DNA from 4 places in the Paenibacillus sp. FSL R10-2734 genome. Region 2 is predicted to be linked to each of the others. Evidence: riboswitches for the same ligand, from Rfam matches in the RefSeq annotation. Region 2 holds a riboswitch; each other region holds the start of a gene.
The links. Region 2 has a riboswitch for cobalamin ahead of NSS67_RS29880 (DUF4430 domain-containing protein). Riboswitches for the same ligand answer to the same signal wherever they lie in the genome.
Positions count from the first base shown of each region.

Region 1 (2,206 bases), 460 kb from region 2:
CTGGAGAGGTCCCTCGATGATCGTCCCCATGGATGTAAGCTCATAAGTAATCCCTTCTACCGTCTTCAGCACTCGCTGCATATCCGCAACATAACTGCTAAGGCTGGTACTGCCTGTTCCAATCGGAATAACGGTCACTTCAGCAATAGGCATGAGAATACCTCCTCGAAATTGTATAGTACGTGTCTCCTTCTATTGTAACAACTCCAACGCTCCCCCACAAACAATGCCAGCGTTAGTATACCCCTCTGTTTCCGTTGAACACTCCGAAATGCGGCTTCGGCTAAGGGTACTTTTTAAAAAGTGAATTCTAGGGTCGTCTGCACTACATTTATGGACTCTTTGTGGCATCTTTTCGGAGAATTTATGAATCATTTTCCATGTGCCTGTGGATCAATTGTGGATTACTTATGGACAGCCTGTGGATCATTTGTGGAGTACTTTTGAAGAACCCGCTCCCCGCGCGGGTTTTCTAAAAAACTGTTTACAAACACAACATCTTGGGTTATTTTTATCTAACGACAACAAAATATAGTGGAGACAGGCGCTTTGATCCTTTATCGGAATTAGAGCTTAATAGGGAAGTGCGGTGAGAATCCGCTGCGGTCCCGCCACTGTAACCGGATATCCTTCCTAGGCTTTTAGAGCTTAAGAAGGACAGATCTCCCGGCAGAAGCCACTGAGGGTTAAGATAGCCCTTGGGAAGGCGCCGAGAGGTCCTACGGAAGCCAGGAGACCTGCCTGTTTCGACGACACCAACTATGAATGCCTGCGAGGAACAGGAACGGTGTCCGCATGCGGTCATCTTCTTTTAGAGACCACTGCAAATATCTGTATGGATATTTACATAACGCATCGGGCATTTTCTGCCATCCTCGCTAGGGGATGCTTTTTTTATGAGATCAGAACGAATATATGGCCGCTTACGGCGGTCCAACTTCTTAATGATAGGACGATAGACGTTTTTCTTTTATACTGAGAGGAGAGCTATACAATGACGTTGTTGGAGAGACAATTTAACGGTACAACAAATGCAAAAGAAGTTCTTTTAGAAGAGCTCATTGATTTAGGACGCGATATTATCGACAGCCGGGATTTGGACCTACTGCGCGAAAATGCCAATTTGAACGGAGAGAGTTTCTCCGGTAAAATGAGCAAGTTCGGTAGTGAATATTCAAAATGGTACGCCCGTAACTTTACGATGCCACCGCAGCTAGTGCAGGCCATTGAGGACAATGTCGTCTATGTGCATGATCTGGATCAATACGCGATCGGAACGACCAACTGCATTTTTATCCCGTTTGATAAACTTCTCCGTGAAGGCTTCAACACCGGCAATGGCAGCGTTCGTCCTCCAAACTCCATAATGACAGCTATGTCACTGGTAGCGATCATTTTTCAATCCCAGCAAAATGCTCAATATGGCGGTGTATCCGCTAATAAGCTCGACTATGATCTAGCACCTTATGTAACCAAATCCTTCGCTAAGCTGTTCCGTAAGGGTCTGGAATACTTTGAAGAAGGACAAGCTAGTGAATCTTTGGGTGAAATCACAATGAGTCGGACCGATCTGGCGGAGTTATATCCGAAATCGTTCCGTTATGCACTAAAGGAAACAGAAATCGAAACACTACAAGCGGCGGAAAGCATGGTACACAATCTCAACACCATGTCCAGCCGATCCGGTGGACAAATACCGTTTACGAGCATCAACTACGGTACTTGTACTTCACCAGAAGGCCAGCTTGTGATCAGTTCTCTGCTAACCGCAACGATGAACGGACTTGGCAGCGGAGAAACACCAGTGTTCCCGATTCAAATTTTCAAATGTAAGCAAGGGACCAATCAACAGCAAGGCGATCCTAACTATGAACTGTTCCTAAAAGCGGCTGAATGTTCTGCGCGCAGACTATATCCGAACTTTGCTAATCTAGACGCTCCGCTCAACTTGCAGTATTATGATCCAAGTGATCCTGATACGGAATTTGCTACAATGGGCTGCCGAACTCGCGTGCTAGGCGACCGTTTTGGGCGTAATCATTGCTCCGGGAAGGGCAACCTTTCCTTTAATACACTGAATCTGGTTCGGCTCGGTCTGGCACACGGCACAATAACAGGCCGACGCAACGTCGCAGACGAAGCTGGCTTCTATGAAGATCTAAATCATTATATGGATATTGCGCTGGAAGGTCTTCTCCATCGGTTC
Region 1 covers NZ_CP150170.1:3,198-5,403, forward strand. The annotation lists gene NSS67_RS00025 (MTH1187 family thiamine-binding protein) at 1-153, opposite strand, end outside; cobalamin riboswitch at 526-760, shown strand; gene NSS67_RS00030 (anaerobic ribonucleoside triphosphate reductase) at 995-2,206, shown strand, end outside.
Region 1: another riboswitch for cobalamin. It lies ahead of NSS67_RS00030 (anaerobic ribonucleoside triphosphate reductase); the one in region 2 lies ahead of NSS67_RS29880 (DUF4430 domain-containing protein).

Region 2 (2,206 bases):
GGAGATTAGTCTAATGACTTCATCCAATGTGGTGGATAAGAGCTTTAAGGTTGCTGCTAGCAATGGAACTTGTCCAGTTCCGTCAACAGATGAGTCGGATGAGGGAGAATTGTCCGGTGATTCGGCCACAGGCACTACTGATGGAACGGTAGAAGATGCAGATGCTACTAACGCAGTCGATGCATCTCCGTCTCCAACGCCTTCAGCTGATGCTGAGGACAATACAGTTGTGCCTTCAGCGACAGCTGTTACAGAAGGGGTAAACCCATCCTATCAGGTGGAGGTTACCTTGGAGCCGGGAGCGACAATCGTAGAGAAAAGCATGATCAAGGCAGGTAGATTTACTTTGATCGTAGATCCCGCTCCAAACGGTACGCCAGATGTTGGTTCAAGTGCTGAACCTTCGGCAACGGCAAGTCCGGAAGGAACAGCTGAATAAAGGAATTCATGATCAGCAGGACTATACCAAAAGGTTTGGTTCTGCTGTTCTTTTTTTGTTGCTCAACCAAAGCTTTTCTATAGACATGCTGTGTATTAATAGATATGATTATGAAAACAAGATCATACATATTGGAAAAGGTGCAGACTCCGACTAAACCTGAGTCTGCTTAAAAGGGAAGTCCGGTGTAAAATTCCGGCGCGGTCCCGCCACTGTAAATGTGGAGCGTCTCTTCTATAAACCACTGTCAGCAGTTAGGACGGGAAGGTGAAGAGAGGCAATGAAGCATTAGCCAGGAGACCTGCCTTTTTCGTGAGCGTTTCTATTCTTCGTGGGGTAAGAATGTGGAACATATACAGATAGACTCTGTGGTCGTAGAGGTTCAAGCGCCCCAGCCTCGATTTGTTATTTTCCCGGGCCGCCCTTCATAGGGGCGGTCTTTATGTTGTGCGCTCTTATTTTATGTAGTATCCATTCCTTAATAGAAAGAGGTTGAACAATGAAGAAGATATTCTCCTCCAAGTTTTTTGTACTTGGACTGGCCATATTCATGGTCATTTCGATTTTAGGAACATCTCTTGCTCCGGCAGGAACAATCTTTGCAGAGTCCGGTGCTAGCACCGGACTGGAAGCCTCTAATGATTCAGCTGCTAATGCTGAGCGGATTAATGTCGCGGATGCGACTTATACGGCTGCAGAATTTATTTTAAAGGGTGGCGTGCAGTCGGATTGGCAAGCGATAGGTCTAGCGCAAGCGGGATATAAACTGCCAGCAAGCTACCTACTAGCTCTTGAGAATAAGGTGAAAGCTGCAGAGGGGAATTTCGCGAATGTAACAGAAACTGCGAGAATCGTACTTGCAGTAAGAGCGATAGGTGCCGATCCTACTAATTTTGCTGGAAGCGAAACAACTCCTGGCTATAACTTAATAGAGAAGATCTATAATCATGACAAAATCAGTGGACAGACACTTAATAATCCAGTATATGCTTTACTTGCGCTGGACTCAGGTAAATATAACATTCCATATAACGCGAAATGGACAGTGGATAAGCTCGTTGCTGAGATTCTCTCCAAGCAAAATCAAGATGGTGGTTTTGCCTTAACTACAGGTGCTAGTGAGCCTGATATGACAGCTATAGCTTTGACCGCTCTAGCGGCGCATAAGAATAGCCCAGAGGCCTATACAGCAGGACTACAAGCCGTGGCTTGGTTATCCAATGCTCAGGATGCCCATGGCGGTTACGGAGATAGTGCTGAAAGTACAGCCCAGGCTATCCTAGGTCTCACATCCTTCGGTGTAGATCCTAGTGGATTAGAATATACCAAGAATAAAGTGAGTCTAATCGCTGACCTACTAAGCTACCGTCTCGCTGACGGAAGCTTCGCTCATAGCCGTGGTGGAAGCAGCAATGTTCTATCCACAGAGCAGGGGCTTCAGGCGCTTGTTGCTTACAATCTGCTCCATAAAGGTAGTAATAGCAAGCTATATGATTTTTCTAAGTCATCCGTTCAGAATTCATTAATCTACGCTCCTGTTACTATAGAAGGTCCTAATAGTACATTAGCACAGGGATATGGATATGCTGGAAACGCACTTGAAGCACTGGAGAAGCTGGCTCTTCAAAAGAACTTGCCGATCACAAATCCATCCGGTGCTTATGTCACAGGAATTGGAAACGTTCTGGGTGGAAGCTATGGCGGTTATGATGGATGGATGTATGTCGTATCCCGTGATGGTCAATGGGTCAATCCAGATGTTGGAAT
Region 2 covers NZ_CP150170.1:6,876,897-6,879,102, reverse strand. The annotation lists gene NSS67_RS29885 (glycosyltransferase) at 1-439, shown strand, start outside; cobalamin riboswitch at 561-763, shown strand; gene NSS67_RS29880 (DUF4430 domain-containing protein) at 939-2,206, shown strand, end outside.

Region 3 (2,206 bases), 150 kb from region 2:
CCACCGGTTATCTCTTGACTTAAAATGTGCTGAATCAGTTTTTCTCTTGTGGTTTGATCTTTAACCCCTTCAACTACAGGAATGTCATAATTCCGAGTATCTATGGCTATTAGAGCAAATATAGGGCCATTAATCCCTTGCTTCTTAACAAAATCAAAATCAGCGAATGCCTTTCTTAAATCATAACCTGCAACATTCGTGATATCCTTCCCGATAGAGGCAAGTCCTAGAATCGCTCTGGAATTCTCTGTGCTTTTAGTAGCATCGAGCTTTCCATCCTCACTTATTAATTGTTTTACACTATTAGTTAGATTGTTGTAGTAGAGATTATAATAACTACTTGGTACTGTGTAGTTGGCCCGTGCTAATGAAAGAACTGACCAATCTCCGTAATCTGTTGCAAATTGTGGATTCTTAACGCTTTTCAAGATATAAGCCAAACTTCTATCTAACTGATCTTTGGCAGTAATATTGTAAATAACTTGATACGTTACATCTACTGCTTTGTTCTTTGCTCCATCAACAGCCGTTACTGTTATTGTATTGCTACCTGGGTTAAGAGACGCTTTGTATTCACCATTAGTAGCATTTAAAGTGACCGAATTAACTTTTACAGACGGAACAATATCTTTATATACGTTATCTGTTACAACTACTTTGAAGCCTACATCTCTACTCGAAAATTGCTGGTTATTTTGTATACCTTCTATTGATATAGTAGGGCTCTCAGTATCTGGCTCTTGCACTACCACATTGCTCTGTTCTACTACAGATTGATCAAACTCCGTTGTCACTACTACAGGATCATTATTCGCCCCATTCGCATGAGCCGGAACTACACTTGTAGAGAACGTCGTGATAAATACAGCTACAATGAGTAACCAAGCTAAAAACTTATTTTTCTTCATTTTTCTTTAACCCTTCCCTTCATTTCCTATGATAAAAAACAGAGTAAACTTCTTCAGCAATACAAAAAAACCACTCAACATAAACGTCGAGAGGTTTAAGATAGTGAACCGCAATAAAAGCAGGCATATACTATATCAAGCACCTCTCTATCGCTCGTAGAGTTTGATGGTGTAACAGAAACAGGCTGATATTCTGGCTCAAGTATCATCATCCTTGCTACCTTCCCAGTTTCCCAGTGGCATATTACAAGGACTCCTCTTTCACAGCGGCGGGACCGCGCGGGAATTACACCCGCTTTCCATTTAACCAATCTATGATTGTTCTTTCGAAACATTCATAATTGGCACCTATTGCTAATATTAAATTTTCCATCCCCCATCATATCTAATATATATGCTTTTGTCATGTTATATTTGTTTTTTTACGTAAATGAAAGGATTGATCAAGGGTGTAAGCGGCAGGGGGGAGCTTAAAGATGCTAATGGCTTGATGGTTGACTTAGCAGTAACGATAACCGCTGAATAAACCTGCAAAAGTACATCTTTTAATGATACGAGGAGGACAGGAGCATGATTCCTACAAATCTGCAGTTATTTTTGCTCCTGAAGAAGATTTCGAGTCATAAATGAGGATATTCCTGTACATACGCAGTTTTTGATCTTCATGAAGAAGATATCCCATTAAAAAACTGTATCTATGCAGGCTTTCTCTAGTCCATCGGGAGGTACAAAGCGAAAAGTATGGATGAATAACATTTTACATTGTGGGATGTGAGCCGTGGACTCTTGAAAGTTTTATATAGCGAGTAGTTGGCGATAATCTCATTGAATATCAGATGATTTTAACCACAATATACTCTTTTTCTCTCAGCTCAAAGCCATCCTCCAGTGACAAAGAAGCCAGATCAAAGATGCGATCAAGCTTTTTATTACGCGGATGATCCTCTTCCTCTGCCCAACATGTATAAAGCTCAAACTCAGAGCCTGATACTCCATAATCTGTCATAACCTTAAATAGCTCTCGACAACACTTAAGTGAAGCGTTATACGATCCGGTTAGCGTATCTTTCAGCTTAGGAGATACGGAGAAGCCGCCCCAATTAGGTGAAATCCGGTACACAAACGGACTCCGAAAATGCATGCGAATTACCTCGTTCCAATACCCAAGCTCCTCAATAAAAATGCCCGCCGCATCCTCTTCCGAATCATATACAAGACAATCCTCATCTCTAAGATGAGATAGATCTACGATATCATCCAGAGGAATCATACCTTGATCACGCAGGGCCTCCCTCTGC
Region 3 covers NZ_CP150170.1:7,026,815-7,029,020, forward strand. The annotation lists gene NSS67_RS30520 (S-layer homology domain-containing protein) at 1-908, opposite strand, end outside; cobalamin riboswitch at 1,074-1,275, opposite strand; gene NSS67_RS30525 (hypothetical protein) at 1,741-2,206, opposite strand, start outside.
Region 3: another riboswitch for cobalamin. It lies ahead of NSS67_RS30520 (S-layer homology domain-containing protein); the one in region 2 lies ahead of NSS67_RS29880 (DUF4430 domain-containing protein).

Region 4 (2,206 bases), 3.1 Mb from region 2:
CCTTACGCCCACGCTCAGGAAGTGCTCGGAAAGATGCAAGGGCCTCACGACTAGCTGCAAGTGCAGCAGCAGAAGCTTCCCTGTTATCTCCTAAAGCAGCGCCAATCAGACTAAGCTCTGTCAGTTTCTCATTAGCGAAAGCTAAAGCAGCCTTGACGGTTGTCTTCAGCTTCACCTCACCCTGAACAGTAACCGGAACATGCAGCAAACTGCAAGAAGGCTGTAGAATAAGACGTTCAAGCGGTACATGTACACTCAGCTTCTCTAGCAGCTGCAGCTTAGCGTCCAGATCCGAGCGCCAAATGTTGCGTCCGTCAATAATACCCGCTCCCAGCCACTTATCCTCTGGCCAGCCAAGCCGTTCAATAGAAGCGAGATTCGCTCCACCATCATGCACAAAATCAAGACCCAAGCCTTGTACTGGCAGCTCTAGCAGCGCCTCCAACGGTTCAGCCGCTTCAAAGTAAGTTTGCAGAATAATATTCAAGCCCGGCACTGAGTTAGAAATTTCTGTATATATCGAATTAAGCAGTGTTAATTCTGCTTTATTTATTCCTGTAACAATCGCGGGCTCATCGATTTGTACCCAGCTTACCCCTTCTTGCTTCAGCTCTTGCAACAGTTGAACGTAGACTGGAAGAAACCGAGCGGCGATCTTCGCAATATCTGCGGATGCAAAACCTTTTGACAGCTTAAGGAAGGTATACAGGCCTAAGATCACAGGTTTCCCCTCAATCCCCGCCTGAGATTTGGCAAAGCGATAAGCAGCCAGTGGTTTATTCTCGGTCAGACGCGGCGTTTGGGCACCGATCTCTGGAACAATATAGTGATAGTTCGTATTGAACCATTTAGTCATCTCGCAGGCTGTAGCCTCAGCATTCCCTCTAGCCATCGCAAAATAAAGATCAAGCCCAATGTCGCCACCATCATATACATAACGTGGAGGTACGATCCCGAACATTACAGCTGTATCCAACACATGATCGTAAAATGTAAAATCATTTACCGGAATGAGCTCAATACCTGCCTCCTGCTGAGTTTTTAAATGCTGAAGCTGAATTTCTGCCATTTCAGTGCGGAACTCTTCCTCATTTAATTTCCCTGCCCAAAAAGCTTCTAACGTTTTTTTCCACTCGCGATTTTTCCCGATTCTTGGATATCCAAGATTGCTTACTTTTACTTTGTTCGTCATTTCGTAGCTCCCCTTCACCATTTTCTAATTTTTGACCCGATACCTGATGCTTCCCTATAAAAAAGAGCGCCCTTCCCTAAAAAAGTCAAAGGGAAAGACGCCCATAATATACCTATGGCTAACGTCTAACACCTTCCTATCTTCCGTAGGTGAAGCAGTGCTGTTGAAACAGGCAGGTCTCCTGGCTAGCGGTGTCAACATCCTTAGCAGTCTTCCCAGCAGTAGTAAATTGCCAGTGACATATGTTGCTATGGACTCTTCCGTTACAGTGGCGGGACCGCATCGGCTTCGAACCGAATTTCCCTATTAAGCCTACCGGACTACTAATTTCCGGCAAGCACCTGTCTCCTTATAATTAATAAAGTGTGTGTCTTAATCTGATGCCATCATACGTGAAAGCCCCCGTAATCTGCAATAGATTACGGGGGCTTCTGTTATATCGATTCCTTATAACGGATTTAGAAAAACACGAAATATACTACTGCAGCAAGTATTATCCGGTATATAGCAAACGGTAAAAGCTTAATCCGGTTGATCAACTTCAGGAAGAAACGCATCGATAACAGCGCAAACACAAAGGCACTGATAAAGCCTGCGATGAAGAACGGTAGGGCATCCATGGTGAAATATTGCCAATTCTTCATCAGTGAGAGTAAGCTGGCCCCTGCCATAATCGGAACAGCCATAATAAATGTGAAATCAGCAGCGGCGCGATGACTCATACCAAGGAGGACACCACCAGAAATCGTCGACCCGGAACGTGAAAATCCCGGCCATAACGAGAAGCATTGGACCAGACCAACACCTAGTGCCTGCTTGTATGTAATCTGATCGACACTCTCCGTTTGGATCTTTTTTGGTCCAAATAGATCTGCAATAATCATCAATACAGCACCAACTACTAGACCGATTAACACGGTGGATGTAGAGAATAAATGCTCGTCAATATAATCGTTAAACAGAACGCCCAGCATACCTGCTGGCACTAATCCTACAAGCACCTGTGCAAGCTTA
Region 4 covers NZ_CP150170.1:2,653,594-2,655,799, reverse strand. The annotation lists gene metE (5-methyltetrahydropteroyltriglutamate--homocysteine S-methyltransferase) at 1-1,192, opposite strand, end outside; cobalamin riboswitch at 1,346-1,552, opposite strand; gene NSS67_RS11475 (undecaprenyl-diphosphate phosphatase) at 1,651-2,206, opposite strand, start outside.
Region 4: another riboswitch for cobalamin. It lies ahead of metE (5-methyltetrahydropteroyltriglutamate--homocysteine S-methyltransferase); the one in region 2 lies ahead of NSS67_RS29880 (DUF4430 domain-containing protein).